Regions from separate parts of the Aeromonas sp. Marseille-Q7275 genome, predicted to be linked through region 3. Evidence: riboswitches for the same ligand, from Rfam matches in the RefSeq annotation. Region 3 holds a riboswitch; each other region holds the start of a gene.

Region 1 (9,577 bases), on a different contig from region 3:
CTTCCTGTTTCTGGGAATGAACAAGCTCATCACACCGGATCACCGGGAGCTGACGGAGAGAGAAGACGTCACCATGACTGACTTCATTCGCCTCAAGCCCCAGGAGACCCTGCAAGAGAAACAACAGGAACTGCCCAAACCGCCGCCCCCGAACCGCCCGCCGCCCCCACCCGAGATGGAGGTGGCGAGCACGAACAGGCCCAAGATGGACAGTGCCCCCATGGACATGCCCAAGCTCGACATCCCGGTCAACATCGGCGGCGGCAACGCCCTGGGTGCCTACAGCACCGGCGGCGGTGGTGGCGGCATGGGCGGCAACAACGGCGCCATGCCCATGGCGACGTTCGAGCCCATGATGCCCCGCAAGGCGGCGCTGGCCGGTCTCGCCTCCGGCAAGGTACTGGTGGAGTTCACCGTCACCGAGCGCGGCACCGTCAGCAACATCCGGATCGTCAAGGAAGAGCCCCGCAGCTACGACCTCGGCAAGGAGGCGCGCAAGACCATTGCCAAGTGGACCTTCAAGCCGGCCATGGTGGACGGCAAGCCCCAGGCAAGCCGCATGCAGCAAGAGATCGAGTTCGCGGTCAACTAAGGAAGGTGGCGATGAAAAAGTTACATACCCTGATCCTCGCCCCGGTGGCCATGGCGGTACTGCTCAGTACCGCCGGCTGGGCCGCCGAGCAGCCCGCCCTGTCTGACCGCGCCTACCGCGCGGTCAACAAGGCCCAGGCGTTGATCACCGAGAAGAAATACGGCGAGGCCAATGCCAAGCTGCAGGAGGCGCTGTCCGGTGCAGGCGAGCGGGTCTACGACAAGGGGGTCATTTTGCAGACCCTGGGCTTCGTGGCCGCCCAGCAGGAAAAATACAGTCAGGCGACCAGATACTTCGCCGATGCCATCGCCACCGGCGGCCTGCCGCAGCCGGTGGCCCAGCAGGTGCGCTACAACCTGGCCCAGCTCTATATGGCGGAGGGGAACTTCAAGGGCTCCATCAGCACCATGAAGGAGTGGTTTGCGAACCTTAGCAAGGACGAGAAGCCGACCCCGCACGCCTACATCACCCTGGCCAACGCCCATGTGCAGCTCAAGCAGTACCGGGAGGCCATACCGGCGGTGGATCAGGCGATCAAGCTCTCCGCGGGCAAGGCGCCGGAGTCCTGGTATCTGCTGAAGATGGCGGCCCACTACGAGCTGAAACAGTACAAGCCGGCCACCGAGGTGCTGACCGCCCTGGTGGACAAGTACCCGGAGAAGAAGAAGTACTGGACCCAGCTCTCGGCCATGCACATGCAGGCGGGCAACGATGCCAAGGCCCTGGCGGCGCTGGAAGGCGCCTACAACCTCGGCATGCTGACCGAGGCGGCCGAGTTGCAGCGGCTCGCCAACTACCTGGCCTTCGCCGGCATTCCCCACCGCGCCGCCCGCGTGATGGAGAAGGCGATGAAGGAGGGGACCATCGAGAGCAGCGCGGCCAACTACAAGACGCTCGCCAACTACTGGCATCAGGCCAAGGAGCTGGATCCTGCCATCGACACCCTGGCCAAGTCCTATCAGCTGGCCCCCAGTGCCGAGCTGCAGCTGAAGATGGCGCGCATGATGATCCAGAGCAAACGCTACAAGGATCTGGTCGCCCTGGCCGCCAAGCCCGCCGCCAATGCCAGCGGCGAGCAGCGGGCGGATCTGAAGTTCCTGACCGGGGTCGCCTACTTCGAGCAGCAGAAACCCAAGGAGGCGCTGAGCGCCTTCACCCAGGCCGCCCAGAATGGCAACGTCAGTGGTCGCGCCTCCCCCTGGATCAGCTTCCTGAAGGAGCAACAGGGCGGCGCCGTCACTCAATAAACCGGCACGCCATGGGCAGGCATCCGTCCATGGCGACTGCCCATCCACAAGGGGGTCAGCCCCGCAGCTTGCCTGGTGGCAATTGGCCGCTCTTCGGAGCGGTCTTTTTTATGGTCCCCTCCCCCGATTGTCACGAGCTCCCTTCCTTGTATAAGGCGCAAAAAAATCCGGAGCCTGGGCTCCGGATTGGGTCATTGGGTTGACGCGGGGTTAACCCCTCAACCGATTATCTGTCGCTGCATACCAGCTTCAGCAACCGGGACAACTCAGTAGTTGCACACCAGCTTCCAGCCGCCATCGCCCGCTCTGAGCTCGCTGCTGGTACTGCAACCGGGACAACTCAATAGTTGCACACCAGCTTCCAGCTGCCGTCACCCGCCTTGGGCTCGCTGCTGGTCCACCAGTTGGCCTGCCACACCGCCTTGCCGTTGGTCATGCGGTCGTTGCCATTGGCGTGATCCCCGCGCGGCCAGGTCGGATAGGCATTGTAGTCCGCCGGGTTGACGTTCTGGCTGGTGCAGCTGGTGCCACCGCTGCCGCCGTCACCGCCACTGCTGCCCAGTACCGCCTCGGCCAGGGCCGGGAAGTCGGACTTCAGGCCTATGGTCTGGCTGCCGGCAATCAGGCGCATGCCGCTCGGCACGCCGGCGGCCGGCAGGTAGTAGGTCATGGCCACTTCCACCTCGGTGCCCGGCGCCCAGGCCTTCCAGGCCGGCAGCGTCAGGGCCACCTTGTGGAAGTCCTTCTCATTGGCGATGCCGTCGGAGTTCTGGTTGCCGCCGCTCTCCACCACTTTCAGCCCCATGCCGCTCTGGTCGGTGATGGTGTCCGAGGTGGAGGTGGGCATCAGGAACTCGATGCGAGTGCCGCCCGGTATGGTCTGGGTCGACTTGTTAGTGAGCTTGAGGGTCGGGTTGATCGGGTAGTTGGAGTCCCCTTCCTTGAAGCCGGAGAGGCTCACGCCGATGTCGAGCTGGGCGGCCGGGGCCGGCAGATCGTTCTGCTTCAGGGCCGCCTTGTCGGCCTTGCTGAACTTCTCGTAGGCGAGGCTGGTGAGGGTACTGCCCATCACGTACTCGTTCTTCGCGGCGTCGAAGTCATAGTCTCCCGCCATCTCCCAGAACATGACGCCCCCCAGGCCGCGCTTGACTATGTAGTCGAGCTTGTGACCCATGGACTCTTCATCTTCGGTGGAGAGGAACACCTTCTTCTGCTCGTTCCACAGCCAGGGCGCATGGGCCTTGTCGTCGTAGTAACGCACATACTGGCCTTGCATCACGTGGGCCGGGTTGTTGGGATCCAGACCCCAGGCCTGGCCGTAGCTCGGCAGTGTGGTGATGCCGAGGCTGGCCGCGTGCTCCAGGTTCTTGGCATGCCACATGGGCACGGCGCCACCGCCTATCTCCTTGCCGTTCTTGTCCAGATCATGCCAGATGTTGTCGATACCGACCGCCCCGTTGCCGCAGGGGATGGTGCTGCCACCAGTGCCCGGCTGGCAATCGCTCTGGCTCGGCAGCGCCGCCTTGCCCCCCAGGCCGTGGGTGCCACCGGTGACCCCCTGCCAGCCACGGGTGTAGTAAGGCACCCCTATGTTGATCTTGCCCGCCGCCAGGGCGCCGCGGAAGTAGTGGGCCGCCCAGGCGGAGTTGAGATAGCCGATGCCGCCAAACTGGACCTGGGTGTAGACACCCCACTGGGACAGCTCGGGATCCGCCTTGTTGTCGAACAGGGCGGCGTTGTGGCCGACGAAGTGGTTCCAGGCACCGTGGAAGTCATAGGTCATCAGGTTGACGTAGTCGAGGTACTGGGTGACCTGGAAGTTTTCCATGCCGCGCAGCAGGTAGGCCGAGGCCGGCGAGGCTATGGTCAGCATGTACTTGCGACCGTCCTCGGTCCCGGCGCTGTCGAGCTTGTTGCGCAGGGTCTTCATCAGCACTTCATAGTTCGCAAACAGCTTGCCGCGACACTGGTTGGAGAGCGGGAAGTCGTTGGGGTTGCCCGCATCCTTCATGGAGGTGGGGTACTCGTAGTCGATGTCCACCCCATCGAAGCCGTACTGGCGGATGAAGCCCACCGCCGAGTCGGCGAAGGCGTTGATGCCGGCGGTGTTGACCGAGCAGTCGCCCTTGGTGGTGGCGGCGTAGAAGCCGCGGGTATCGGCCCAGCCCCCCACGGAGATGAGGGTCTTCACGTCCGGGTACTGCTTCTTGTACTTCGACAGCAGGTTGAAGTGGCCCTGATAGGCGAACTCGGGATCCATCTCGGCGCCCGGCACTCCGTTCCAGGTCAGCTTGGTGGCGGCGTCATCCACCTTGATGGTGTGGCTCTGCTCGTCCACCGCCGCGAAGGCGTAGTTGATGTGGGTGATCTTGTCCCAGGGGATGTCGCCCACCAGGTAGGCGGGCAGACCGTTCTTGCCGGTGCGCCAGGAGGTGAAGTAACCGATGACGCGGCGGCCATGGTCATCCCCCATGCACTCGCTGCCGTCGGCGCGGTAGATCTGGCGCACGTCGCAGGAGAGGTTGCCGCCGGTGGGGGGCAGCGCCGCCTCTTCCACCTGGACGTCCACCAGGGCCGACTCGCCGGAGAGATTTGCCTTGTCGGTCGCCACCAGCTTGAGGCCGGTCAGCCCCTTGTTCTGGGGCGTCCAGCTCAGTTGCCAGGGGGCGCTGCTATCCTCGCCCACCTTCTGGCCATTCACGAAGAGCTCGACCTTGGCGACGTCGTCATTGGCGTCGGTGACATTGCCGGTCACGGTGAGGGCGCGGCCCAGGGTCACCCTGGCCCCGGCGGCGGGGCTGGCGATGCTCACCTTGGGCGCCTCTGGCGCCACCACGGCGGCGACCTGGAAGCTCGAATCCGCCTCGCTCAGCACCTTGCCGTCTTTATCCAGCGCCCGTGCCTTGAGGGCGTGATTGCCCACACCGGCGGCAGACCAGCTGGCACTCCAGGGGGAAGCCGTGGCCGTGGCGACCAGGGTGCCGTCGATCAGGTATTCCACCCGGGCGAGCGCCGTGACCGGGCCGCTCAGGGTCACCGCCAGGGCCAGGCTGGCCCCTTCGCTGACGCTGCTACCCACGGCGGGGGAGCCGATGGCGACCACCAGGGCCGGCGGCGGCACCTCGCCGCCATACAGCTTCCAGGCATCGGCCCAGACGGCGCCGACACCGGGTTCGTAGTGGTAAGGCGACGCGCCGCACCAGCCGGAGTAAGGGAATTCCTTGCATTCATAGAGGGCGCCTGCGTTGCTGACGATGTCGCCAGCCTTGTAGGCGGTGCCGGCCTGATAGGCGGGATAGGCGGCCTGCGCCCAGGCAGGGACGGCCGCAAGGGCAACCAGCATGGCGAGCCTGCAGGGCCTCAAGATCTGTTGCATATTGTTATCATCCTTGTTTTGTCTTGGCTTTTAAGACCGGGAAAAGCGCAATCGCAACAGGGAACAAGGGAGCGACAACAGGCCATGGACGGGCCACAAACCCTCAAGTCACCCTGGGTAACCCCGCTGTCTGGCCCGCTTGGGGCAGATCGGAGGCTTTGCGTCCCGGCATCACTGCCGGTTTGCCCTTTGCCTGGGTTCCGTGAGGAACGGCTCGAGTATAGGAAGCAAGTGGCAACCGCTCAATCTTTATTCTCTAAGGAAAATATGTGAATGCCGGCCGACTCACACTTCCCCTCAATCGGCCAACTAACCATTAAGTCATTAATATCAATCTGTTAGCCACGTCAAAAAAACGGACTCAGCCTCTTTTGTCTCCCCATAATGTGCGTTGCCTCACTGGTCAGAGCTGCCAGAAATGTGACAATGCGCGCCCTTGGCCAAAGCGCCAAGGCTATGGAAACACTGGCAAAAATAAAAAAGGAATACCCATGAAAGGAAGACCTACCCTGCTGTCCCTGGCCGTGGGGCTCGCCCTCGCGTCCCCGTCTCTCCATGCCGCCGGCTTCAGCTGCCCGGCCGACAGCGCCCTCACCCCCATCCCCGCTATCCAGGGCAGCGGCGACAAGAGCCCCCTCGTCCCGGGCGATCTGTTTGAAAGCCCCGGGACTGTCAAGGTCAAGGCCCTGGTCTCCGCCCTCGGCGAGAGCCTGAACAGAGGCTTCTACCTGCAGGATCTGCAGGGGGACGGCAACCCCGAGACGTCGGACGGCATCTTCGTCTACCTCAACGACAAGCAGTTCGCCAGCAAGTACCCGGACATCCAGCCGGGGGCCCTGGTCTGTCTGGAGGCCAGGGTCGAGGAGTTCTACGGCCACACCCAGCTCAAGCCACTGGTTGACGGCAGCACGCCGCGCCTGGCGGTGCTGGCCCAGGGCGCAGCCCCGGCCGCCACGGCGCTGCGGGTACTGGAAGGGGAGACCCTGGCCCGGGCCCTGGAGCGTCACGAGGGGATGCGGGTGCGCCTCGATGAGGGCAGCGAGCTCAAGATAAGCCGCAACTTCAGCTACGACTACGCCGCCAGGCGCAACAACCTGGTGCTCGCCCACGGCGCCCCGCTGATGAAGCCGACCCAGCTCCATGTGGCAGGCAGCCCAGAAGCCGTGGCGCTGGCCGAGGCCAACGCCGGCAACCGCGTCTTCCTCGAGTCGGACTTCAAGGCCGCCAACGGCAAGCTCCCCTGGCTGCCGGCCTGGGAGCCGGAGCAGGGCTATCTGCGCATCGGCGATGCCCCGGTCAACCTGGAGGCCATGGTGGGCTACAGCTATGACGAGTACCGCCTGATCGTGCCCAAGGATCAGCGCATCACCGCGGGGGATCTGCTGCGCACCGACGAGAACGATCGCCAGGGTGCTCCGGCCCGCGCTCATGGCAGCGACCTGCGGATCGGCAGCTTCAACGTGCTCAACTACTTCACCAGCCACTCCAGCGTGGGGGGCGCCCTCAACGTGCTCTGCGCGGATCAGGCGGATGCGGACAGCGCCAAGGGCTGCAACCGCGGCGCCAAGAGCCTGGAGGAGTTCCAGTTGCAGCGCGCCAAGATAGTCAACGCCATCGCCGAGATGGACGCCGATCTGCTCGGCCTGATGGAGATGGAGAACAACGGCTTCGACGAGCACGCCGCCCTCCACGATCTGGTGGAGAGCCTCAACGCCCGCCAGAAAGAGGCGAACAAGCACTACGCCTTCGTCACCCTGCCCAAGGCCCTGCTCACCGAGGAGCGCTTCTTCGGCGGCGACGCCATCATGGTGGCCATGATCTATCGCCCCGCCCTGCTCGCTCCGAGCGGGGATGCCGAGGTTATCCGCCTGCCTGAGCAGCGCTACACCGCGGGTGGCGTCGCCAAAAGCGCCGGTCAGCGGGACTCCCTGGTGCAGCGCTTCACCGTGGCGGGCAGCGACGCCCCCCTGACCCTGGTGGTCAACCACCTGAAATCCAAGGGTTCGGGCTGCTATGAGAACGGGGATGGCAAGACGGAGCCTGCGGATCTGCAGGGCAAGTGCACCGAGTTTCGGGTGAGCGCCGCCAGGGTGCTGGGAGAGGCGGTGAGCAAGATGCCGGGCCAGGTGTTGCTGGTGGGAGACTTCAACTCCTACGCCAAGGAGGATCCCATCCGGGTGCTGACCGACTATGCGCCGGTCGCGGGGGAGCGCCAGATCCGCTCCGCCTCCCACACCTTCATCGGCGAGCAGCCCTACGAGCAGATGGGCCAGGCGGTGGGCAAGGGTTACGGCCTGGTGGATCTGAACGTCAAGTTCAACCAGGCGAAAGCCATCTCCTACAGCTACGAGGCCGAGCTCGGCACCCTGGACTACGCCCTCGCCAACCCGGCGCTGGCAGACAAGGTGATGGCGGTGGCCGACTGGCACATCAACTCCTTCGAGAGCAACCTGTTCGAATATGGCGGCGCCTTCACCGGCGATCTCATCAAGTCGGACAACCCCTTCAGCGCCTCGGACCACGACCCCGTCATCGTCGACCTCAAGCTCAAGGAAGCGAGCAAGGGGGGTGGCGGCGCCATGGGGGCCCTGCTGCTGGCCCTGCTGCTGGCCCTGTTGCCGCTCGCCTGGCGGCGTCGGCACTCGTCATGATCCGTATTGAATAACGCCAAAAGCCCGCGACAGCCGCGGGCTTTTTCATTTTGGCCATTTGATTTGTAAATGAAGAGGCAGTCATCATGAAAAAAATAAATGCCAGAACAAACAAAAAGGCCACCGCGATAACGGTGGCCTTAAGTATTTGGTGGAGCTACGCGGGATCGAACCGCGGACCTCTTGCATGCCATGCAAGCGCTCTCCCAGCTGAGCTATAACCCCAAGTTGTGGCGAATCAAGGTCAAGACCTTCACTCTGAATTTGGTGGAGCTACGCGGGATCGAACCGCGGACCTCTTGCATGCCATGCAAGCGCTCTCCCAGCTGAGCTATAGCCCCAAATTCTTTCTTCATTAGACAACGGGTTCTGGCGGCCAGTTGCCTTACTGCTAAATAGTGGTGGAGCTACGCGGGATCGAACCGCGGACCTCTTGCATGCCATGCAAGCGCTCTCCCAGCTGAGCTATAACCCCACAAAGGTCGGCCTGGGTGATACACACCGCACTGCCCTGGGTACTTCATGTCAATCAGGAACCTGGTGGAGCTACGCGGGATCGAACCGCGGACCTCTTGCATGCCATGCAAGCGCTCTCCCAGCTGAGCTATAACCCCTTGGATTCCAGATTGTTCGAGGAGAATTTGGTGGAGCTACGCGGGATCGAACCGCGGACCTCTTGCATGCCATGCAAGCGCTCTCCCAGCTGAGCTATAACCCCAACTCACCTCGGCGCTACCAAAGTTATCTCTGGCAACGGAGGCGCATGATAGGCATCACCCGCTTTGCTGTCAACCCAAAAATAACGCCCGCTGGAGCGTTTAGTCAAAATTCAGGCAGTTAGCTGTTTTTACCGCCAACTGCGTCGCTATGTCGCTGTTTTATGTCATGAATCTGAGCACCGCGCAAAAGCAAAGGGCCCCCTTGCGGGAGCCCTTTTTCAAGCAATGGCAGAGGCTTATTCGGCTGCCATGCGCGCTTCAATGTACGCCAGGGCGCGATCGATACGGGCAAGGACCCGCTCCTTGCCCACCAGCGCCATCACGGCGTCGATGGCGGGGGACTGACCCAGCCCGGTCACGGCGACGCGCAGCGGCATGCCGACCTTGCCCATGCCCTGACCCAGCTCGGCGGCGGTGGCTTCGATCAGCTCGTGCAGCGCCTCCGTGGTCCAGGTCTCCAGCGCCGCCAGCTTGGCCCTGGCCAGGGTCAGCGGCTCGGCCGCGACGCCGCGCAGGTGCTTCTTGGCGGCCGCTTCGTCGATGGCCTCGTACTCTTCGAACAGGTAGCGGCTCTGGGCGGCCACCTCCACCAGGGTGTTGCAGCGCTCGGCCAGCAGGGTCACCACGGCAGGCAACGCCGGGCCCTTGCTGGTGTCGATGTTCTGGGCGGCCATGTGCCATTCCAGGTGCTTGGCCACATAGGCCGGATCCAGGCTGCGCATGTAGTGGTTGTTGAGCCACAGCAGCTTGTCGGTGTTGAAGGCGGAGGCGGACTTGGAGATGGCATCCAGGCTGAACAGCTTGATCATCTCCTCCAGGCTGAAGATCTCCTGATCGCCGTGGGACCAGCCCAGACGCACCAGGTAGTTCAGCAGGGCTTCCGGCAGGTAGCCGTCGTCGCGGTACTGCATCACGGAGACAGCACCGTGGCGCTTGGAGAGCTTGGCGCCATCGTCACCCAGGATCATGGAGACGTGGGCAAACTCAGGCAC
Region 2 (9,577 bases), on a different contig from region 3:
CATCCAGGCAGCGGTCGCAATGGGTGCAGAGCGACGCCTGCCAGCGCACTCTTCTCTCGCCAGGGCGGCCCTCGACCAGCGTCAGGGCCCCGCTCGGGCAGCCGGGCACGCAGTCGCCACAGTGATCGCACAGCCCTATGGTGTGGGGGTTGTGGCAGCCAGGGCAGCGAAAGTTGCACCCCTGCAGGAAGAGCACCAGCCGGTTGCCCGGCCCGTCCACGCAGGAGAAGGGCAGCCAACGACTGACCGTCGCCACGCGCCTCCCCTTGTCATCCTCAGTAGTCACACAGGCTTGCCTCAAGGCCCAGCACCCGCGGCGCCCGCTGGCGGATCCCGGTCAGCTCGCTCGCCTCGGCGCCGAGGCAGGTGGTCTGCAACCGCGACCCTTCGGCGGCGAAGCGGGCCAGGTCGCTCTTGCGGATCATGTAGCCGGTCACCCGCACCAGATCGCTGTCCGCCACGTTGGCACTGAATTCGCGCATGCCGAGGACGAAGGCCCCCTTGCAGAGCTGCAGCAGCGCCTGCGGGTTCTGGCGGATACTGGAATCCAGGGTCAGGATCTCGCTGATCCCGGAGTGGTAGTAGCCGTGGTGCGGGGCCAGGGCCAGCAGGTGGCTGGCGGGATCCGGCTCCTCCCCATAAGGGATGCGCACCCCGGGGGTGACCCCCTTGTCCAGGCTGAGCCCGCCCTGGGAGTGCAGCAGGGCACGCCCGCCCCAGGCGTGGGGCTGGGGCCGGGCCGTCACCCAGGCCGAGAGCCGGGCCGAGATGCGATGGCCGAGCTGGTTAGCCCCCTCGTCGTGGCCATAGCGTCCGGGCAGCCCCGCCTTATCCATCAGCAGGTTCACCGCCTCCGCCATGCCAAAGATGCCGAACATGGGGACGAAACGCGCCTCCTCGATCAAGCCCTCCTCCACCAGGAAGCTGGCGAAGAAGCCGGACTCTTCGTGCAGGAAGGCGGCCCTTGCCTCGATGAGCCGGGAGGCCTGCTCGCAGTAGTGGGGGAGCCAGCGCGTCATGAACTCCTCGAGGTCGGCGCTCTGTTCGGCCATCCCCTTGAGGGAGAGGCGCACCAGGGTATTGGCGCCGCCCCCGAGCGGCAGGGCGTTGTAGCAGCTGACGATGCCAAAGCCGCGCTCATCGAAGGTCTCCCTGTGGATCGGGTAGTTGACTATGTGGGGCTTGCCGCACAGGGCGATGTTCTGCACCCCCTGCATCAGCAGGCTGTCCGGGGTCTGTGCGGGATCGTGAAACAGGCTGAGGTTCGGCGCCACCTGCCTGAGTTCGCCGTCGATGCGCAGGATCAGGCGGCAGAGACGGTTGTCGTCAGGGCCTATGTTGACGTGCATGAAGGCATCCGGCAGCACCCTGTCCAGATAGATCCAGAAGCCTTTCAGCTTGCGATACAGCGTCTCGTCATCCAGCTCCCCGACGAAGGGCAGCAGCAGGTGATCGAGGCGCCCCAGCCAGACCGGCATGCCGGTGACCGAGGGCACATGGTGATAGAGGATGCGCAGGGCATCCAGGGCTTCGTCGAAATCCCGTGGCGGCGCCAGCTCCAGCCAGGGGGAGCCCTGGCGCAGGAACTTCTGGTAGTCCGGCAGCACATAGCGCGGCTTGTAGGGGGCATGTCCCTCGAACATGTCGCACAGCACCCCTTGCGCCATCGCCTCGGCCACCTCGGCAGGCAGCGCGGGATAGGGCAGCGCATTCTCGGCGGCGAGCGCCAGGGCATGGCTCTTCTGAGCGGGTGAGAGCAGGGGGTCGCGCACGATGCGCTGGCAGCTGGCGGTGAGGGACATGGGAAACTCCTTGGCGGATGATTCCTAAATCCTCACACTCGAGAGGCCTTTTTTGAAGTGACATTCATAACATAACGGATGTCTGATAGAGACATCCGTTAGGCGGGATCACGGCTCAGCTCAACCAGGGCAGCAGCGCCGCCAGTCCCCCCTGCCAGCGCAGCAGGAAGAAGCCCCCCATGCCGACCACCACCACCACCAGGGTCGGCAGCCGCAGCAGGGTCAGCACCGTCACCAGCAGGGTCGCGGCCAGGTAGTCCGGATCCCACTCTAGTCCCTTGTCCGGCTCATAGCTGAAGACGATGGGCAGCCAGATGGCGGTCAGCACCGACTGGGCCGAGAAGCTGAGGAAGGCCCCCATCTCGGCACCGGGCTGATAGCGGGTCAGCCGCGAGAAGAAGGCGAAGCGGTTGAAGAAGGTGATCAGGGCCAGCAGGCCAATCATCAGCCAGCCCATGGTCATCTCCTCATCCGGTGCAATACATAGCCCACCACCATGCCGGCCAGGGCCGAGATGATGATGTGGATCTCCGCCAGCAGCGGCTTGGTGAGCAGCGCAGTGCCGCCGCTCACCACAGTCGCCGCCACCATGGGCAGGTTCTTCATGGCGGGTATGGTCATGGCGATGAAGGTGGCGGCGATGGCAAAGTCCAGCCCCATCTTGTCCAGCCCCTCGATGTACTGGCCGGCGGCGATGCCGAGCAGGGTCGCCAGGTTCCAGAACAGGTAGAACACGAAGCCCGCGATCAGGGCATAGGCGGGGTTGAAGACACCGTGGCGCTCCCTGTCCTTGAGTGCCACCGCGAACATCTCGTCGGTCAGGAAGAAGGCGAGGCTGGCACGCCAGCGCAGGGAGAGCGGCAGCACGTCCCGGCGGAAGGTGAAGCCGTAGAGCAGATGCTGGGAGGTGATGACCATGGTGGAACCCATGATGGGCAGCAAGGGGGTGCCTGCCCCGAACAATGTGGTGGCCGAGAGCTGGGCGGCGCCGGCATAGACCAGCAGCGACATCAGCTGGGCCTGCACCGGACTCAGGCCCGCCTGCAACGCCAGGGCGCCGCACAGTATCCCCCAGGGGATCACGGAAATGGAGAGGGGGAGAATATCCAGGGTGGCGCGCCACCAGAGCACGCCCGTGCGCTCGGGCGCGGGGAGGCTCGTTCCTGACATCATGGGATCATCCTTGTGACTTCCAACGCGAGCCGGAAAAACTAGCACGGCGCGGGATGGGCTGTCACGCCATCCAGGGCGGAAATAAAACGCCCGCTGGGCAGCGGGCGTGAGGGGCGAGGATCAGGGCTCGATGATGATGGGGGTGCCAGGCTCGACGGCGTTCCAGATCTCGTCCATCTCGTGGTTGAGCACGGCGATGCAGCCATTGGTCCAGTTGGACGGCTGTACCCTGCGATCCCCCATGCGGTTGAGCTGACCATGGATCATGATCATGCCGCCCGGGCGCACTCCCAGCTCGTTGGCACGCTTGATGTCGTCCAGATTCGGGTAGTTGATGTGGATAGCCTTGTAGAAGCCGGAATTGCTCTTCTTGTAGTCGAGGGTGTAGCGCCCTTCCGGGGTACGCTGATCCCCTTCCTGCAGCTTGTGCCCCTTGGGAGCCGGACCCAGGGCGACCCAATAGCGCTTGACCGGCTTGCCATCCTTCATCAGGGTCAGGCTATAGCTCGACTTCTTGACCACCACCATGTCGGCGGACAGGGTGGCAAAACTCAATGCGGGCCACAGCCCCAGCAAACACAACAATACGGCTCTCAATTTCCATCCCTCGACAAGCCTTCAGGGCTTTGTATTTAGCTAATCATCTGAATGTCGCCACTCTCTGGCGGCGAGCGAGCGCCATGATATGGGATCGCCGTGAATACTCAATATATCCAGAGAAACATATCTGTGACCCGCCTCGCCAGCGCTCAGCCAAAGCCTCTGCGCATCACCATAATTAATAGCCAAAACAGATAGATGGCGCAAAAAACAGGCACATCTTGCGCCGCGGCCAAGATCCCGTCCCGCCTCGCCAGGCTTGCTTCCCGCTGAAATGAACAAGCCCTGCCGATGGGCAGGGCTTGCTGGTCGAGGAGTGTCTCACCGGGCGGCGGCGGGCTCGCGCTGATAATGCTGGCGGATCCAGGCCTCGAAGTCGGCCAGCATGCGGGTCTCCGATTCGAGGTTGTCGGCTATCAGCTCGGCGCCGTGCATCACCCGGATGTGGGCGTCGAGGGGCGTCCCCTCCCCTGCCAGCGGGCGCTGGCTCGCCGCCGTCATGCAGGCTGCGGCCGTCGCCCACGCCTGTGCCACGCTCTGGTTGCACGCCTCGGCCAGAGGAGCGGCGCTGAAGCCTTCCCCAGTGAGGCTCCTGAGCGTCTCATCGTGGGTCATGCCGTTGCCCGGCCCCCAGTAGTGGGCGGCCAGATCCGGCCCGATGCGCGGGTTGTCGGTGAGGTAGCCGTCGCGCCCCAGGAAGTAGGCACGGGTCTGCTCCACCGCCATCAGCGCCAGCAGGTAGCCGTGATAGGCGCAGGCCGACTCCTGATTCAGCAGGTGCGGAATGGCCAGCAGCGGGCGCGGGCTCTCCACCCCCAGGATCTGGCGCTCCCAGCGACGGGCCAGCGCCAGCACCGCCTCGGGAGTGCGCTCGCTCTCTGCCATGGCGTAGAGATCCCGCTCGAAGTAGGCCACCAGCGCAATCTGGCGCTCGTTGAAGGCCCGAAACGGCTGGCGCGCCTCTATCATCCCCTTGATGAGATCGTCGGGAATCGCCTCCCCCGCCGCGTTCCTGGCATAGCCCTTGAGCCAGTCGGCGTCGTCCAGCAGGCTGTCGCAGAACATGGACTGGGTCTCGGCATAGGCCATGGAGGTGGGCGGAAACTCCTGGGAGAAGCAGGGGGCGTTGCCGGTGACGTTGGCAAAGTGCGCCGCATGGCCCCCCTCGTGGAACAGGGTGTTGAGGCCGCTCCAGCCGCTGCCCACCTGGGCCGGATCCGCCAGGCTGGTGAAGTTGACCACCGCCGGGACCCACTCCCCCTCCTGCCAGAAGCTCGGCACCGGGCCATGACAGAAGCCGTTCTCGTATTTTCCCTCCCGGGTCAGCAGATCCAGGGTCAGGGTGGCGCCGCGATACTGGATGCCGAGGCGGCGGAAGCTCTGGACCCAATCCTTCAGCGCCCGGGAGAAGGGCACATAGGGGTCGAGCTGGCGGGTCACGTCGCCGCTCACGCTGTAGCGCAGGTTGTGGGGCAGCAGGGCCGCCTCCCCCTTGGCGGATTTCAGCTCCGCCAGGCTCTGGTGCACCCGCTGCTCGGTGCGGGCGATGAAGTCGTCGAGCACGGCGAACAGCTGCTCCGGGCTCATCTGCTCGTTCTTGTGCACCTTGTAGTCGAAGTAGTCCCGATAGCCCATGGCCCGGGCGAAGCGGTTGCGCAGGGCCACCACCTCGAGAAAGCCGTTGCCGACCACCCACTGCTCCAGGGTATGGAACATGGCGAGCGCACTCTGGCGCACCGCCTCGTCGCTACTGGCGGCCAGCGCCGTGCTGGCGGCGGGCAGGCTGCCGGCCACTTGTTGGCCCTGCTCGTCCAGCAGGGTGAGCTTGAGCCCCTTGCGGCGGGCGAACAGATCCGCCTCGGCGGCCACCAGCTCGTCCATCAGGGCGGCGGCGGCCGGATCTTCGATGACGTTGCATTCGAAGAAGGCTATCCAGCCTCCCAGACCGCGCTTGAGCTCTTCTTCCTCGGCCTGGGCCAGCATCTCCCGCAGCACCAGCAGACGAGCAGGATCGGCGCAGAACGCCTTGTAGGCCTGCTCGGCGGCGGTGAAGCCGGCCTGATCGTCGCTGATGCCCATGTAGGTGGACCAGAACAGATCCTCCTTGCGCCTGTGTACTCGCAGGTAGTCGGCGTTGAGCTGGTTCAAGTAATTCCTGGCAATGGAACTCATAAATTCCCTCTTGTTATGGGGCGGCCACGGGGGCGCCCACTCCTTTTTGGTGAAATGCCAACTCATTCACACTTCCTGCAAATAGAGCCGGCAAATGGTGCGCCGGGATGCGCCAGACCACGCTACCAAAAGCGAGGGTTTCTGTCTGCTGGCTATACTGGTTGCCAACACACTCAATTGGCAATCAACCATCACAACCTCTTGAAAGTTAAATAAATGTTAAACGCAAAACAATCAAGGCCAGCCAGCTGACTGGCCCTCACCAGATCCGCACGGGAAAGAAGGAAAAGACTATGTTCAAGCTCGGTGATATCGCCGTGAGTCGCAAACTGATGCTGCTGCTCTCGGTGGCGCTGGTCGGCTTCATCGCACTGCTGCTCATCTCCGCCAGTGCCCTGCATCGCAACCTGATGAGTGAGCGGGAAGCCAGATTGCAGGCGGTGCTGGATCTCGCCATGAGCCGGATCCAGACCCTGGCCGCCACCCTGCCCGCCCCAGAGGCCCAGGCACAAGCCAAGGCCATGCTCGACAGCATGCGCTTCGATGGGGACAACTATCTGTTCGTGCTGGACGAGGATCGCCACGTGGTGGTGCACCCTGCCAAGCCCGAGCTGGTCGGCCAGCAGATGGGCGGAACGCCCGCCGAATCCCACTGGCAGCGCATGGTGGATCTCGGCAAGGGCGGCCATCAGGGCCGCCTGGAGTACCAGTGGCTCTCCCCCTCCGGTGAGGCGGCCCAGAAGATGTCCCTGGTGGCCGGCTACCAGCCCTGGGGCTGGATCCTGGGATCGGGCGTGCTGCTGCAGGACATTGAGGCCACCATCTGGTCCCAGTATGAGCTGATGGGAGGGGCCACCCTGCTGGTGATCCTGCTGATGGGGTGGCTTGGAGTGGCCATCAGCCGATCCATCGTCAGGCCGCTCGCCGAGATCAAGGGGGCCATGGCCCAGGTGGCGGCCGGGGATCTGGTGGTGAGCATCCCGGTGCATGGCAAGGATGAGCTGGGGGCCGTCGCCACCAGCACCAATCAGGGGCTGGACGCCATTCGCCGCGCCCTGCTGGAAGCCAGCCAGGGAGCCCGCAACGTGGCGGATGCCGCCCTGCGCATCGCCGCCTCCGCCGAGCAGACCAACCAGGCGGTCAACAGCCAGCGGGATCAGCTGGCCCAGCTCGCCACCGCCATGAACGAGATGAGCGCCACCATCTCGGATGTGGCGGGCCACGCCGAGAATACGGCCCGCGACACCCGGGACGCCACCAGCGAGGCCGGGCTCGGCAACGAAGACGTCCACGCCAGCGTGCACGGCATCCAGGCGCTCGCCACCGAGGTGGAGCAGGCTACCCATCAGGTCAATCGACTCAAGGAGGGGGTGATGCAGATAGGGGAGGTGACCGCCGTCATCAGCGCCATCTCGGATCAGACCAATCTGCTGGCCCTCAACGCCGCCATAGAGGCGGCCCGGGCCGGCGAGCAGGGTCGCGGCTTCGCCGTGGTGGCCGACGAGGTGCGCCAGCTGGCCAGCCGCACCCGCCACTCCACCGAGGAGATCCAGAGCACCATCACCCAGTTGCAGCAGCGGGCGGTGACCGCCGCCAGCGCCATGGATGCCAGCCGCAAGCTGGCGGAGAGCAGCGTCGGCCAGTCCGAGAAGGCGGGGCAGGATCTCTCCCTCATCGTCAACCACATCCAGCACGTGAGCGACATGGCGACCCAGATCGCCACGGCGGCGGAGCAGCAGAGCATGGTGGCGGAAGACATGAACCGCAACGTCAACGGCATCAACGACTCGGCGCTCGAGATGTCCCAGGCCGCCTCCCAGCTGGCCCAGGAGAGCGAGCTGCTGGCCGGACTGTCGCGCAGCCTGGACGAGCGGCTGGCGGTGTTCAGGCTCGGCAATGGCCTCCCCCGGGATCTGGCGCCCGGTCAGGCCCTGCGCCCCTCGTCCACCCGCCGCACAGACCAGTACCCGCACCACTGACCGTCTGACACAGTCCCATCCCCTGCCGGCCTCGCCGGCAGGGGATTTTTTCATTGATGAAAAATGTCGCGATTTTGCATCTTTTGACAGAGCTGGCGAAGCAAAACCCAACTTGATGAATTAAATATAATTTTAAAAACAGAGTGTTAAGTGTTTGCTCTACTCCGATGAGGTCAAGCTGTAAAGATTTACACTTAATAATTTAATCAAAAGAAGCCATCATGGTGGCGCCGTCCTCAAGGGCGGCACCCTGACCCTTTATGTAGTCATTTGGCAAACTGGTTGAAAGGCCAGGACGCAAAGCCTCCGGTCTAAAGACATGTCGTCCAGGATAGCGGGGTTGCCACACCCAGGTGTGTCACGGGGAATTCCCCTGCCAACTTGACTGCCCACATCACCGAACAGAGGAATGTATGGCAGCAAAAATTCAACTCAATCATGTGGCCGCGGCGCTGGCGCTGCTGGCCAGCGGCGGCGTGCTCGCCCACGGTTACATCAGCCAGCCGGAAGGGCGCAACTATCTGTGCAAGACCGGCGGCAACAGCCAGTGTGGCGCCATTCAATGGGAGCCCCAGAGCCTGGAGGCGCCGTCCGGCTTCCCCGATGGCGGCCCCGCCGACGGCCAGATCGCCTCGGCCGGGCATCCGCAATTCGGTGAACTCGATGTCCAGACCAGCGATCGCTGGACCAAGCGCCAGGTGCAGGCCGGGCCCTTCGCCATCGGCTGGACCTTCACCGCCAACCACGTGACCCGCAACTGGCGCTACTACCTCACCAAGCAGGAGTGGAACCCGAACCAGCCCCTGACCAGGGACTCCTTCGATCTCAATCCGTTCTGCGTCATCGACGGGGGCATGGTGCAACCGCCCAAGCAGGTCACCCATCAGTGCACCCTGCCGGCGCGCACCGGCTACCAGGTCATCCTCGGGGTCTGGGAGGTGGGCGATACAGCCAACAGCTTCTACAACCTCATCGACGCCCAGTTCGATGGCGGCACCCAGCCGCCGCTGACCTGGAGCCAGGGCGGGACCATCTACCCCTCCACCGATCTGGTGGTCGGCGACAAGGCCAAGACCCGGGTATTCGACGCCAACGGCGAGCGCACCGATCTGCAGACAGTGCTGACCATAGGCTCCGCCGAGCAGGGTCAGAAGAACAACTGGGCCCACGATCTGGCCGCCAGGATCAACGCCGAGCAGAGCCAGATCCGCGCAGGCCAGCAGGGCACCGATGGCCAGTTCAACCCGGTCTACGGCCAGAACCCCGTCTACCTGAAGGCGGGCAGCAACCTGCAGCGGGTCGAGGTCCAGCTCGAGCAGCAGCAACCCCCGGTGGGCAACAGCATCAGCGTAAGCGGACTGGAGAGCGAATACCTGCTCGACAACGGCAAGGTCACCCTCAACTTCACCGTCACGGCCGAGGGGGATCTCGCGGTCACCAACACCCTGTATGACCATGGCGGCGCCGCCAAGGGCCAGACCGGCGCCGACATCAAGGACAGCAGCCAGAGCTTCACCATGGCGGTCGGCGGTCTGAGCGCCGGCCACCACCAGCTGGTGATCGAGGGCAAGCCGAAGGCGGGCGGTGCCCCCCTGCAGCAGACCCTGGACCTGATGTTCAAGGATCCCGCCAGCGGCGGTGACTACCAGTACAGCTTCCCGGAGGGACTCAAATCCTATGCAGCAGGCACCAAGGTGCTGCAGCCGAAAGATGGCAAGATCTACCAGTGCAAACCCTACCCCTACAGCGGCTGGTGCACCATCTGGACCAGCACGGCGACCCAGTATGAGCCCGGCGTGGGCACCAACTGGCAGGATGCCTGGACCCTGGTGAACTGATCCCCCGCAAGCA
Region 3 (9,577 bases):
GGGCGAGATGGGGATGTTCGAAGAGAACGAGAATCCGGAGCGTTCCGCCTGGGTACGTGCCAAAGGCGCCTGTGAAGTCGCCGAGATCTCCTACAAGAAGTTCCGCCAGCTGATCCAGGTCAACCCGGACATCTTGCTGCGCCTCTCCGGCCAGATGGCCAAGCGCCTGCAGCACACCAGCCAGAAGGTCGGCAACCTCGCCTTCCTGGACGTGACCGGCCGGATTGCCCAGACCCTGCTGAACCTGGCCAAGCAGCCGGACGCCATGACCCATCCGGATGGCATGCAGATCAAGATCACCCGCCAGGAGATAGGCCAGATCGTCGGCTGCTCCCGCGAAACCGTCGGCCGCATCCTCAAGATGCTGGAAGAGCAGGAGCTCATCTCGGCCCACGGCAAGACCATAGTGGTGTTTGGCACCCGCTGACCGGGTTCCCCGACGGCTCAGCACAGGGCCGTTGGATAAAAAAGGCTGCCACGGCAGCCTTTTCTGATCTCCTCCCCTATAATCCCGCACGCCCTTCCCCGGCCTCAACCAAGCGAGTGTGTATGCATCTTCAATGTCCCCTGTGCCGCAGCCCCCTGCATCTTCATGAAGCCTCCCGCGGGGTCTATTGCGACAACAAGCACCATTTCGATCCGGCCCCGGAAGGTTATCTGGATCTCATCCCGGGCAAGAAGGATCCCAAGGACAGCGACAGCCGGGCCCTGCTGCGTGCCAAGCGCCGTTTCCTGGAGCAGGGACACCAGCTGCCCCTGGTGGAGGCCATGGCGGCCCTGCTGGCGCCACTCGGCGAGCGCGAGCTGATCCACCTCGGCTGTGGTGAGGGGTACTACTGCCGCGCCCTGGCAGAGCGCCTGCCGGGCTGGCAATTTGGCGGCTTCGATCTGGCCAAGAACGCCATCTTCGCCGCCAACAAGGCACAACCCGACGGCCATTTCGTCATCGCCGATCCGGCCAAGGCACCGCTGCTGGCCGGCTCCGCCCAGGTACTGCTGGTCAACGACCTCAAGATCAAGACAGAGCTGCTGGTCAGCCTGCTGACCCCGAGCGGCTACCTGCTCCACCTGCAACCCGGCCCGCGCCACCAGTGGCAGTTGAGGATCAGCCTCAACCCGGTGAGCATGGAGCACCCCCTCAGCTGGCCAGCACTGGCCGGGCTAGTCCCCGTTGAGCGGCAACGCTGCCAGTTCTCCATGACCATGGATCAGGCTCTGCGCGCCCATGTGCTGGAAACCAGTCGCCTCGGCTGGCGTGCTGGCGGTGAGCAGCGTCACGCCTTCACCCACCAGGGGCCTGACGAGCTTGAACAGGATCTGCTGTTGAGCCTGTGGCAAAAACCCCTCTGATTTCCATGAAAAAAAGGCCCATACGGGCCTTTTTTTGCTTCTTCGCCAATGGCGATGTGCTCTCCCCCGGCAATGAAGGCGCAACCCCCTTACTCGAGCGGGCGCCCGTTGACGGTGAAGGAGAGATCCACTGCCGGCGCCGAGATGGCCCTCTGAACCTGGGTCCCGGCGGCGCAGATCACGGCGGCGCCCCGTGGCTCGCTGGCCGTGGGCACATTGACATGGAACTTGTTCATCACGCCGGCATTGAGCCGGTGATTGGCCAGCCGGAAGTGCAGCAAGCCCTCCCGGGTCTCCACCTGCAGCTGGCAATCCCCCGCCCCGATCCGCTCGCCGTCATCCTCATAGCCGAAGCCGTAAGCGCCGTGCAGGGCCGGATAGAGGTAGCTCGGCAACAGCCCGCGAGGATCGTAATAGCCCACCAGGGTCGTCACCGGCACCCCGAATGCCTGCGGCTTGCGTGCCACCCGAGTATCCACCACAGGCCCTTCGTGCCAGCGGCTGCCGTCCGAGGTGTAGCTCTTCTTGAAACCACGGGAGACGGTGATCTGCTGGCCGTTGATGAAGAGGATGCTGTTGTAGCCGGCGCCGTGCTCCACGGTCAGGATGCGCCCCGCATTCCCGGCGGCGGCAGGGGGCGCCTGGATGTTGCGCGTCCAGTTGCCGTCCCACATGGCTACCTTGACCAGATCATACTCCGCCAGCAGGGCCGCCAGCGTCGCCTCGCCCAGATCCTTGATGGGCGCATTTATCTGCTCCAGCTGCTCCACCCTGTGCTGGTAGGGCACCATGGTGGCGGTGGCGGCATCCCACTTGCTGAATCCGGTCGGGGAAGCGGCATCGAACACCGCCTTGCTCTCGAGGAAGCGCTGGATGATGGCGGCCGAGTTCGGGGTGTAGAGGGTGAAGCGGTTGAAGCCGGAGAAGGGCGAGCCGCCCGCCATGGCATCGAAACCGAACGGGTGGCCCTCGAAAGGCGGCTGGCACTGGCTGTCGAGACAGGCACTCTGGCCGCTGCGGCTGACGCCGAAGTTGGGAATGAAGCGATTGCGATCCCCGTCCCAGCCCCAGCTCGAATTGACCGCCTCGGCGCTGCGGTGCACCGAGCCCTGGAAGCCGCCGACATAGTGGCCGAGACCATAGTTGTGGCCCACCTCGTGGCTGAACTCGTTGCCAAGGGAGCTATCGAGGGTGACTATGCCGCCCCCGCCCGACCCGCCGTGCACCTGGATGCCGTTGGCGTACTTGCCACGGCTGTTATGGGCCGCCAGCTGGGCCACCACATAGGGATGGCTGCTCTCCCCCTCGCCGGCCGTGCTGTTGATGCCGTAGTTCGCATTGTCTATCCCGTGGGAGATCAGCTCCTTGCCGATGCGCTGGCGCATGGTGCCCTCGTGCCAGCCCCCCTGACCGGGATCGAAGTCGGTGAGCAGGGTGCCGTTTGGCAGCATCACCTCCGGCAGCGACAGGGGAGCATACTGGCTGACGATCAGCCGGCTGGTCGGCACCGTCTGGAAGTACTCGCGATGGGCTTCGGGATCCCTGGCGAAGGCAAACTGATCCCGGGGGGTGGTCAGCATGCCAAGGTCTATGGTGTGGATGAGCAGCTCGCTCGGGGCACCGATGGCGAGATCCGTGAGCTCGCCGCCGAGGCTTCCCTGATTGAACTGCAGACTCAGGCCTGGCCGGATCCACTCCGCCGGCAGCACCACGCTCCAGGCGTCGGTCGCATAGCGGATACCGTTGTTCTCGAGCTCCCCGTCACGGATCCACTGACCCCCGACGAACTTGAACTGCAGGGTCTGACCGCGGGAGAGCGTCACCTGGCGGCCGCTGTAGCGCACCGTCGAGTTGTAACCGGCATTGGAACTCGCACGCACCATCTTGCCTTCCAGGGCGATCCCCTCCGGCATATAAATATCCCTGACCCATCGGCCATCGGCGGTCTTCACCTCCACCAGGGCATGCTGTCCCAGGCGATCCCGCAGCAAGCTCGCCGTGGCATCATCCAGCCGGGCCAGCTCGGCACTGCTGCTGATGACATTGGTGGTTCCCGCCGCCGGGGTGAAGTCGACCCCCTCTTCCGGCGAACCATCGAGGTAATAGGCCGTCTTCGGCAGCTGCTCGGGCGGGTTGAGGCCGAGCGTCCCTAGGGTCTGCCCAGCGCCATCTCGCGCCGTCACCGTCATGGGCACGCCGGCCTCGGCTTGCAGCAGCCTGACCAGCAGCAGGCTCTTGCGCAAGGCGGTCAGCCTGGGCTGGCTGTCCCCTTCGGCGACATGGGCCGGTAAGATCTGGCTCTGGGCGAATTGAACCTGCGCCGCCAGGGATCCTTGCAGATCGTTGGTCGGTGGTTGGGTATTGAAGGGCAAGGAGGTGGGAGCCTGAACGGCAGCCAACAGGGGGCCGCTCGCCAGAGCGGCCATGATGAGGCTGGCTAACTGTGTTTTTGTCATTGTTATGGTTCTCGTTGTGGTGGGCATGTCCACATGCCCTGTTGCAGGAATCAATACAAAATGGGCGTCGGGGGCCAGGTCCTACCACCCGACCTGAGCCTCGGTTCTGGTTGCCGCGCAGCGGCATCACCGCAGGCTGAAACAGGAGTGGAAAAAGGAGTGGGGCCCCGGGGCCCCCTTCCTGATGGTCATAGGTTGCAGCTGGCGGCACCCTGATCCAGCCAGACATCGTGCTTGCCGGGCTCGTTGCCCTTGGTCCAGTAGCGGGCCTGCCACTTGCGTCCCTTGTGGTTGGCAAGCTCACCGGCGCTGTAGGCCACGGCGGCATGCCAGCCGAGCTGCACCTGGCTCACCAGCTTCCACTGATCCGCCGTCTGGCTCGGCTCGTTGCCCTGAGTCCAGTACCTGGCCTGCCAGACCAGCTGGTGGTGGCTCACTTTGGTATCGGTGTTGTAGACGGTGCTGGCGCTCCAGGCTGGCCAGTAGGCCGCGTCCGGATCGGTGGCACTGCATTCACCGCCGCTTGCCGGGGTGACGGTGAGCCGGGTCTGGCCCTGGGCATCCTGGGCGCCATCGGTCACGGTGACAGTCAGATCGTAATCCGTGCTGGCCACCACGTTCGGGCCTGTCACCACCAGGGTCTTGCTGCTCTGGCCGCTGGCGGTCAGACCGGCCGGTACCGTCCACTGGTAGCTGAGCGCATCCCCATCGGGGTCGGTGGCGCTGGCGGTGAAGCTCACCTGCATGCCCGACTGCACCGAGGCGGGAGCCAGCGCGGTCAGCACGGGTGGCTGGTTGGGCGGTGGTGCCTGATGGGTCACCACCACGCGGTCCACGCCCGCCAGTCCCTGCTCATCGGTGACGGTCAGCTCGAACGTCAGCTGGGTATCCTGGGCGACAGTGCCCAGACTCAGCCTGGCTCGTGCCTGCTCCGCATCCCTCAGGGAGGCCTGCGGACCGCCGACCTGGCGCCATTGATAGCGCAGGGCACCGTTCTCCGGATCCCGGGAGGCGGCACCGTCGAGCACCAGCTCGGCCGGGCCCGTGGTACGCATATCGCCACCGGCGTTGGCCAGGGGGGGCTGGTTGGTAGCTGGCGGAGGCGACTCAGGCTCACCACTCGCCTCGCTGACCCCCGCATCACCGGCCGCTATTCTGGCCTCAAGGGTCTGGTGCATGGTGCGCCACTGGGGGGCGAAGAAGACCCCTTCCTTGCGGCCGACATACATGAGGTTGCCGCTGCCGTTGGTGTCTGTGTTACTCATGTGCCACAGACCCAGGTTGTGGCCCAGCTCATGTGCCAGGGTCATCGCCTGGCCAAACTCGGTGGCGTTGCCAGGGCAGGCCGCGCGGTGTCCTTCGCGGGGCGGTGCGTCCAGTGCCCCGATGCCGGTGGAAGAGCCGCCGCCCGAGCCGGAGCAAGCCCGCGCTGGATCCTTGTAGGCGCGGAGTACATAGAGGTTGGAGAAAACCTGTTCCCGATCCGGGATCCAACCCTCATCGAAGGGGGCCTCCCGCTCAGCGCGATCCGCCTCGTAGGACTCGCCATCGCCATCCTTGTCCCACTCGTGCACCAACACCCCGTTGTCCACCCACTTCAGGCTGAGGTTGTAGGGGGCGTAGCGGCGGGCTATCTCGTTCTGGATCAGGGCACCGTCATCCCACAGGTGAGTCTTGGTCTCGCCGGGGAAGGCGATGTAGCTGTAGGAGAGGCTCAGCTCCTTGGGCACAGTGACTATCAGGCGAACGAGATCCACCAGCTCGCCGCCGGCGCGGATCTCCAGGTTGGTCTCCCCCTGGGCGAGGCCGGAGAGCACCAACCGATCCTGACCTTGCGCCGGTAATACCTGGAGGGTCGCCAATACCGGGTCGGCGATGGCATAACTGAGCGTCTCGCCACCGGCCAGCTTACGGACATGGAGCACCTCCTCGCCCCCTGCGCTGCTCAGCAGCTTCTCCTTGAGCGGGCGGCTCAGGCCGGGATCGTAGGCCAGCTTGTTAGCGGGGTCCGGCAGTACCTGGGCATAGGGATAGAGTGACTGGCGCTGTTCTCCCTCGGCTACCAGCCAGAGCTGGCCTGCCTCGTTCTTGCGAAACCCTTGTTGGTCGGCCCCTGCCAGATAGCTGAGAGTGAAGCTGTAGTCCCGTGCCTTCTTGATGGTGACTGGGGTGGCTGGGATCATGCGACCACCGCTGAAAGTGGCGGCGCCGTCATAGACGACTGTCTCATCCTCATTGTCGATCACCAGAATGGCGAACTGGCGGTTGTTGCCGCCCCAGTGACCCTCTTGCAGCCGGAAGGCGGTGAGAGTGAGCTCGTCGCCAATGAGAGGCAACTCCCCGGCCTCGACACGAAAGTCGCGGCTCAGGGAGCCGCCGATGGGCAGGTAGAGGTTGGTCTGGACGACGGTGCCCTCATCCCATAGCTCGCCAAAAGGGATGGCCCGCGCCGGGATCCCCTCGGCCGGATCGTAGACTGTCACCGGCAGCGAGAAGGTGACGGTGCTGCCGCCCCAGCCCTTGAAGCCATCCACGTCAGGCAGGCCATCGTCCTTGACCTGGTACTGGGCCACATAGCTGCCCGGTACCTGGGTATTGACCCCGCTCACCTGAGTGAGGCGGGCTGTGATGTCCCCATCCTCCACGTCCCAGGCCGTCAGCAAGGGGGCAAAGGTCGCGCCGAGCGGCAACTGCTGGGCAAAGTTGTTGACCATGCCCTCCTGACTGTAAATCCTGGGCTCACTGTTGTCCTTGCGAAACTCCCCGGTGGTACTGCTCTGCTGGGCCAGCGCCTGCGGCACCGCCCCTGCGGCCAGCAGGGCGAGCATGCCCCCCTGCATCGCCAGATTTACCTTGTTTTTTTTCATCTGCATTCCGTGATGTCCCTATTTTTGGCGCCTGCGTCGGTGGCAGGGGCGTCGTTGTTGTTGCCTTGACATGAGCACAGGGTTCGACCCCCTTCTCCTGCCGCCACTGACGGCGATCACCCTGAGCGGCAGGGCGTGAGCGGGCGGGCTGAGCCCGGTGATGGCGAAGCGGGTTTCACCCCAGCCGAGGCGGGGTGTGCCTGGCGCGGCGACATGAAGGGGGAAGGCAAGCAGGGAGCCAACCAGACAGGTCGGCAGTAAGAAGGGGTGGACTTTGCATGGCGAATAATCCTTTTTCGTTATTAGTCAATACGATAAGGACGACGTAACCAGCAGATGGTGCAAGATCTCCCCTTGGCAGAGGATCGAAACGACCTGTGGCGGCCCCGCTGTCCTAGATCATGGATCCTTAGACCGGAAGCTTTGCGTCCCGGCCTTTCAACCGGTTTGCCCTTATACACAAATTAATCAGTAGTGCGCCGCGATTATTCTCCATAGCCGCAGTCACTGCAAATGGCAGAGCGGGATCCTGACTGGGTGTTCTATCAGGAAATGCCCCCGAAGGCAGGGTTAAGCTCGGCGTGAGAGCGGATGTCAACCATCCAACTCACTCCATTGAAAGCGTTTTCAAGGTGAAAATATTTTTTCAACTTTGGGTGAAATGATTAATTCCCTAGCAAAGACTGACGCCGATGGCCATGGCTGGCGGTTTATCCGCCCCAGGCCGAGGTCAGCCCGCGAAACGCCACAGGAAAAAGGAGTGGGGCCAAGACCCCACTCCTTATGATCATCAGTTGCAGCTGGCAGCCCCCTGATCCACCCAGACGGCAGCCTTGCCGGGCTCATCGCCCTTGGTCCAGTACTGGGCCTTCCACTTGCGACCGTTGTGGTTGGTGAGATCACCGGCGTTGTAGGCCACAGCGGCATTCCAGCCGAGCTGCACCTGGCTCACCAGTTTCCACTGATCGGCGCTCTGGCTTGGCTCGTTGCCCTGGGTCCAGTACTTGGCCTGCCACACCAGCTGGTTGTGGCTCACCTTGGTATCGGCGTTGTAGACGGTGCTGGCGTTCCAGGCTGGCCAGTTGGCCGCATCCGGATCGGTTGCCTCACAGCCGCCACCTGTACTGGCTGGCTTGACGGTCAGGCGGGTGCTGGCACTGGCATCGAGCGCCCCGTCGGTCACCACCAGGCTCAGATCATAGAGAGTGTCGCTGGTGACGCTCGGGCCCGTGACCACCAGGGTCGCGCTGTCCTGGCCGGTGGCGGTGAGCCCCGCTGGCACTGTCCACTGGTAGCTCAGGGCATCACCGTTCGGATCGGACGCCGTGGCCTTGATGGTCACCTGCTTGCCGGAGTCGACGGTGGCACTGGTCGGTACGCTGACCACGGGGGGCAGGTTCGGCTGCGGCGCCTTGTTGGTCACCACCACCTGATCCTTGGCCGAGAGCCCCTGATCGTCGGTCACGGTCAGCTCGAACACCAGATTGATGTCGGTAGTGGCGGCGTCCAGCACCACCCGGGCCTTGGCCAGGGTGGCGTCCAGCAGGCTGGCCTGGGGCCCGGAGACCTGCTTCCAGCTGTAGGTCAGCGCACCGCTTTCCGGATCGTGGGAGGCGCTGCCGTTGAGGGTCACCTCGGCCGGGCCTGTGACGCTCAGATCGCTGCCGGCATTGGCTACCGGCGGCTTGTTGACCGGCGGCAGCGTACCCTCGCCGTGGCCCAGCCCCTCGTGCATGGCGTTGAGGATGTCGCCGTTGTCCGCGTCTATCTCCCAGGCGAACAGGCCGCCGAGCTGGTTCGCCAGCACGTACTGCCCCTTGGCCTTGACCGAGCGGTCGTTGTCGAAGCTGATGAGATCGCCGCTGCTGGCCTTGAACACATAGGGGGCCTCGGCCGACTCGTCATAGCCCTGCTCCCAGCCTGCACCCATGCGGTTGTTGACGATGTCGCGATAATCCACCACGCCGTTTTCCCAGGTGCCGCTGACCGGCCCGGTCGCGGTGCCGGTGAAGGGATTGCCGGCCTGGTAGTTCTTCACCCCGGTCCAGCCACGACCATACATGGCCGCCCCCACCACTATCTTGCCCGGTGTCACCCCCTGACCCAGCAGCGCCTTGACGCCCTTGTCGGTGGTGTACTTGGTGGCCGGATCCCAGCTGGAGGCAAAGAGGTTGGTCTGGTGGGCCAGATTCTGCAGGTCGAAGGCGCCGCTGAAGTCGTAGCTCATCAGGAAGATGTGGTCCATGTACTGCTGGGCAGCCTGATAATCGACCTTGGCAATCTTGTCACCGCCGGCGCTGATGGCCGAGGTGAGCTCATACTGGCGGCCGGTCTCGGCTTCCAGCTCGTCGAGCATGGCGCGCAGCTCCTGCATCAGCACCACATAGGTGGCACCATCGTTCGGACCGCCCAGGCTGGGGTTGGCACCCTGGCCACCCGGGAACTCCCAGTCGATGTCCACCCCGTCGAAGAATTTCCAGGTCTGCAGGAACTCCTTGACCGAGGCGACGAAGGTGTCGCGCTTGCTCTTGTCCCCCAGGAAGTAGAAGGGGTCGGAGAGGGTCCAGCCCCCGACCGACGGCAGGATCTTGAGGTCAGGGTGGGCCTGCTTGAGGGCCATCAGGTTGCCGAAGTTGCCCTTGTAGGGTTCATCCCAGGCACTGAGGTTGCCCTGGGACATCTGGATCGCCGCCCAGGGATCGTGGATGGAGACCTTGAAGTCCTCACGACCGGCACAGGAGCGCTGCAGCGCCTCGAAGCTGCCTGAGATCTCTTTGAGGCTGTCGTTGATGCCGTTGCCGCCGCAGATGGGGGTGAAGCCGTAGAGGATATGAGTCAGGTTCTGGGCCGGGATCTTGTCCACGGTGAACTTGCGGCCATAGACCCCCCACTCCACGTAGTAGG

Evidence for each region. A riboswitch is a leader RNA that binds a small molecule or an ion and turns the genes downstream of it on or off. The one in region 3 is predicted to bind cyclic di-GMP.
Region 1: it holds a riboswitch for cyclic di-GMP, as region 3 does, so the genes downstream of both, ACWPWQ_RS17020 (glycosyl hydrolase family 18 protein) here and ACWPWQ_RS00020 (PKD domain-containing protein) in region 3, are expected to answer to the same signal.
Region 2: it holds a riboswitch for cyclic di-GMP, as region 3 does, so the genes downstream of both, gbpA (N-acetylglucosamine-binding protein GbpA) here and ACWPWQ_RS00020 (PKD domain-containing protein) in region 3, are expected to answer to the same signal.

The regions. Positions count from the first base shown of each region.
Region 1 is NZ_CBCPLW010000020.1:6,216-15,792, forward strand. It holds gene ACWPWQ_RS17010 (energy transducer TonB) at 1-592, shown strand, start outside; gene ACWPWQ_RS17015 (tetratricopeptide repeat protein) at 604-1,839, shown strand; gene ACWPWQ_RS17020 (glycosyl hydrolase family 18 protein) at 2,180-5,215, opposite strand; cyclic di-GMP riboswitch class I at 5,329-5,412, opposite strand; gene ACWPWQ_RS17025 (ExeM/NucH family extracellular endonuclease) at 5,707-7,866, shown strand; tRNA gene ACWPWQ_RS17030 (tRNA-Ala) at 8,016-8,091, opposite strand; tRNA gene ACWPWQ_RS17035 (tRNA-Ala) at 8,132-8,207, opposite strand; tRNA gene ACWPWQ_RS17040 (tRNA-Ala) at 8,266-8,341, opposite strand; tRNA gene ACWPWQ_RS17045 (tRNA-Ala) at 8,405-8,480, opposite strand; tRNA gene ACWPWQ_RS17050 (tRNA-Ala) at 8,509-8,584, opposite strand; gene gltX (glutamate--tRNA ligase) at 8,822-9,577, opposite strand, start outside.
Region 2 is NZ_CBCPLW010000024.1:54,860-64,436, forward strand. It holds gene ACWPWQ_RS18635 (YjjW family glycine radical enzyme activase) at 1-286, opposite strand, end outside; gene ACWPWQ_RS18640 (YjjI family glycine radical enzyme) at 276-1,802, opposite strand; gene ACWPWQ_RS18645 (AzlD domain-containing protein) at 1,918-2,259, opposite strand; gene ACWPWQ_RS18650 (AzlC family ABC transporter permease) at 2,262-2,975, opposite strand; gene ACWPWQ_RS18655 (L,D-transpeptidase family protein) at 3,096-3,572, opposite strand; gene ACWPWQ_RS18660 (M3 family metallopeptidase) at 3,897-5,747, opposite strand; gene ACWPWQ_RS18665 (methyl-accepting chemotaxis protein) at 6,041-7,726, shown strand; cyclic di-GMP riboswitch class I at 7,989-8,074, shown strand; gene gbpA (N-acetylglucosamine-binding protein GbpA) at 8,140-9,564, shown strand.
Region 3 is NZ_CBCPLW010000001.1:5,777-15,353, reverse strand. It holds gene crp (cAMP-activated global transcriptional regulator CRP) at 1-427, shown strand, start outside; gene ACWPWQ_RS00030 (putative RNA methyltransferase) at 550-1,350, shown strand; gene ACWPWQ_RS00025 (M66 family metalloprotease) at 1,440-3,806, opposite strand; gene ACWPWQ_RS00020 (PKD domain-containing protein) at 3,995-6,673, opposite strand; cyclic di-GMP riboswitch class I at 7,050-7,135, opposite strand; gene ACWPWQ_RS00015 (glycosyl hydrolase family 18 protein) at 7,464-9,577, opposite strand, start outside.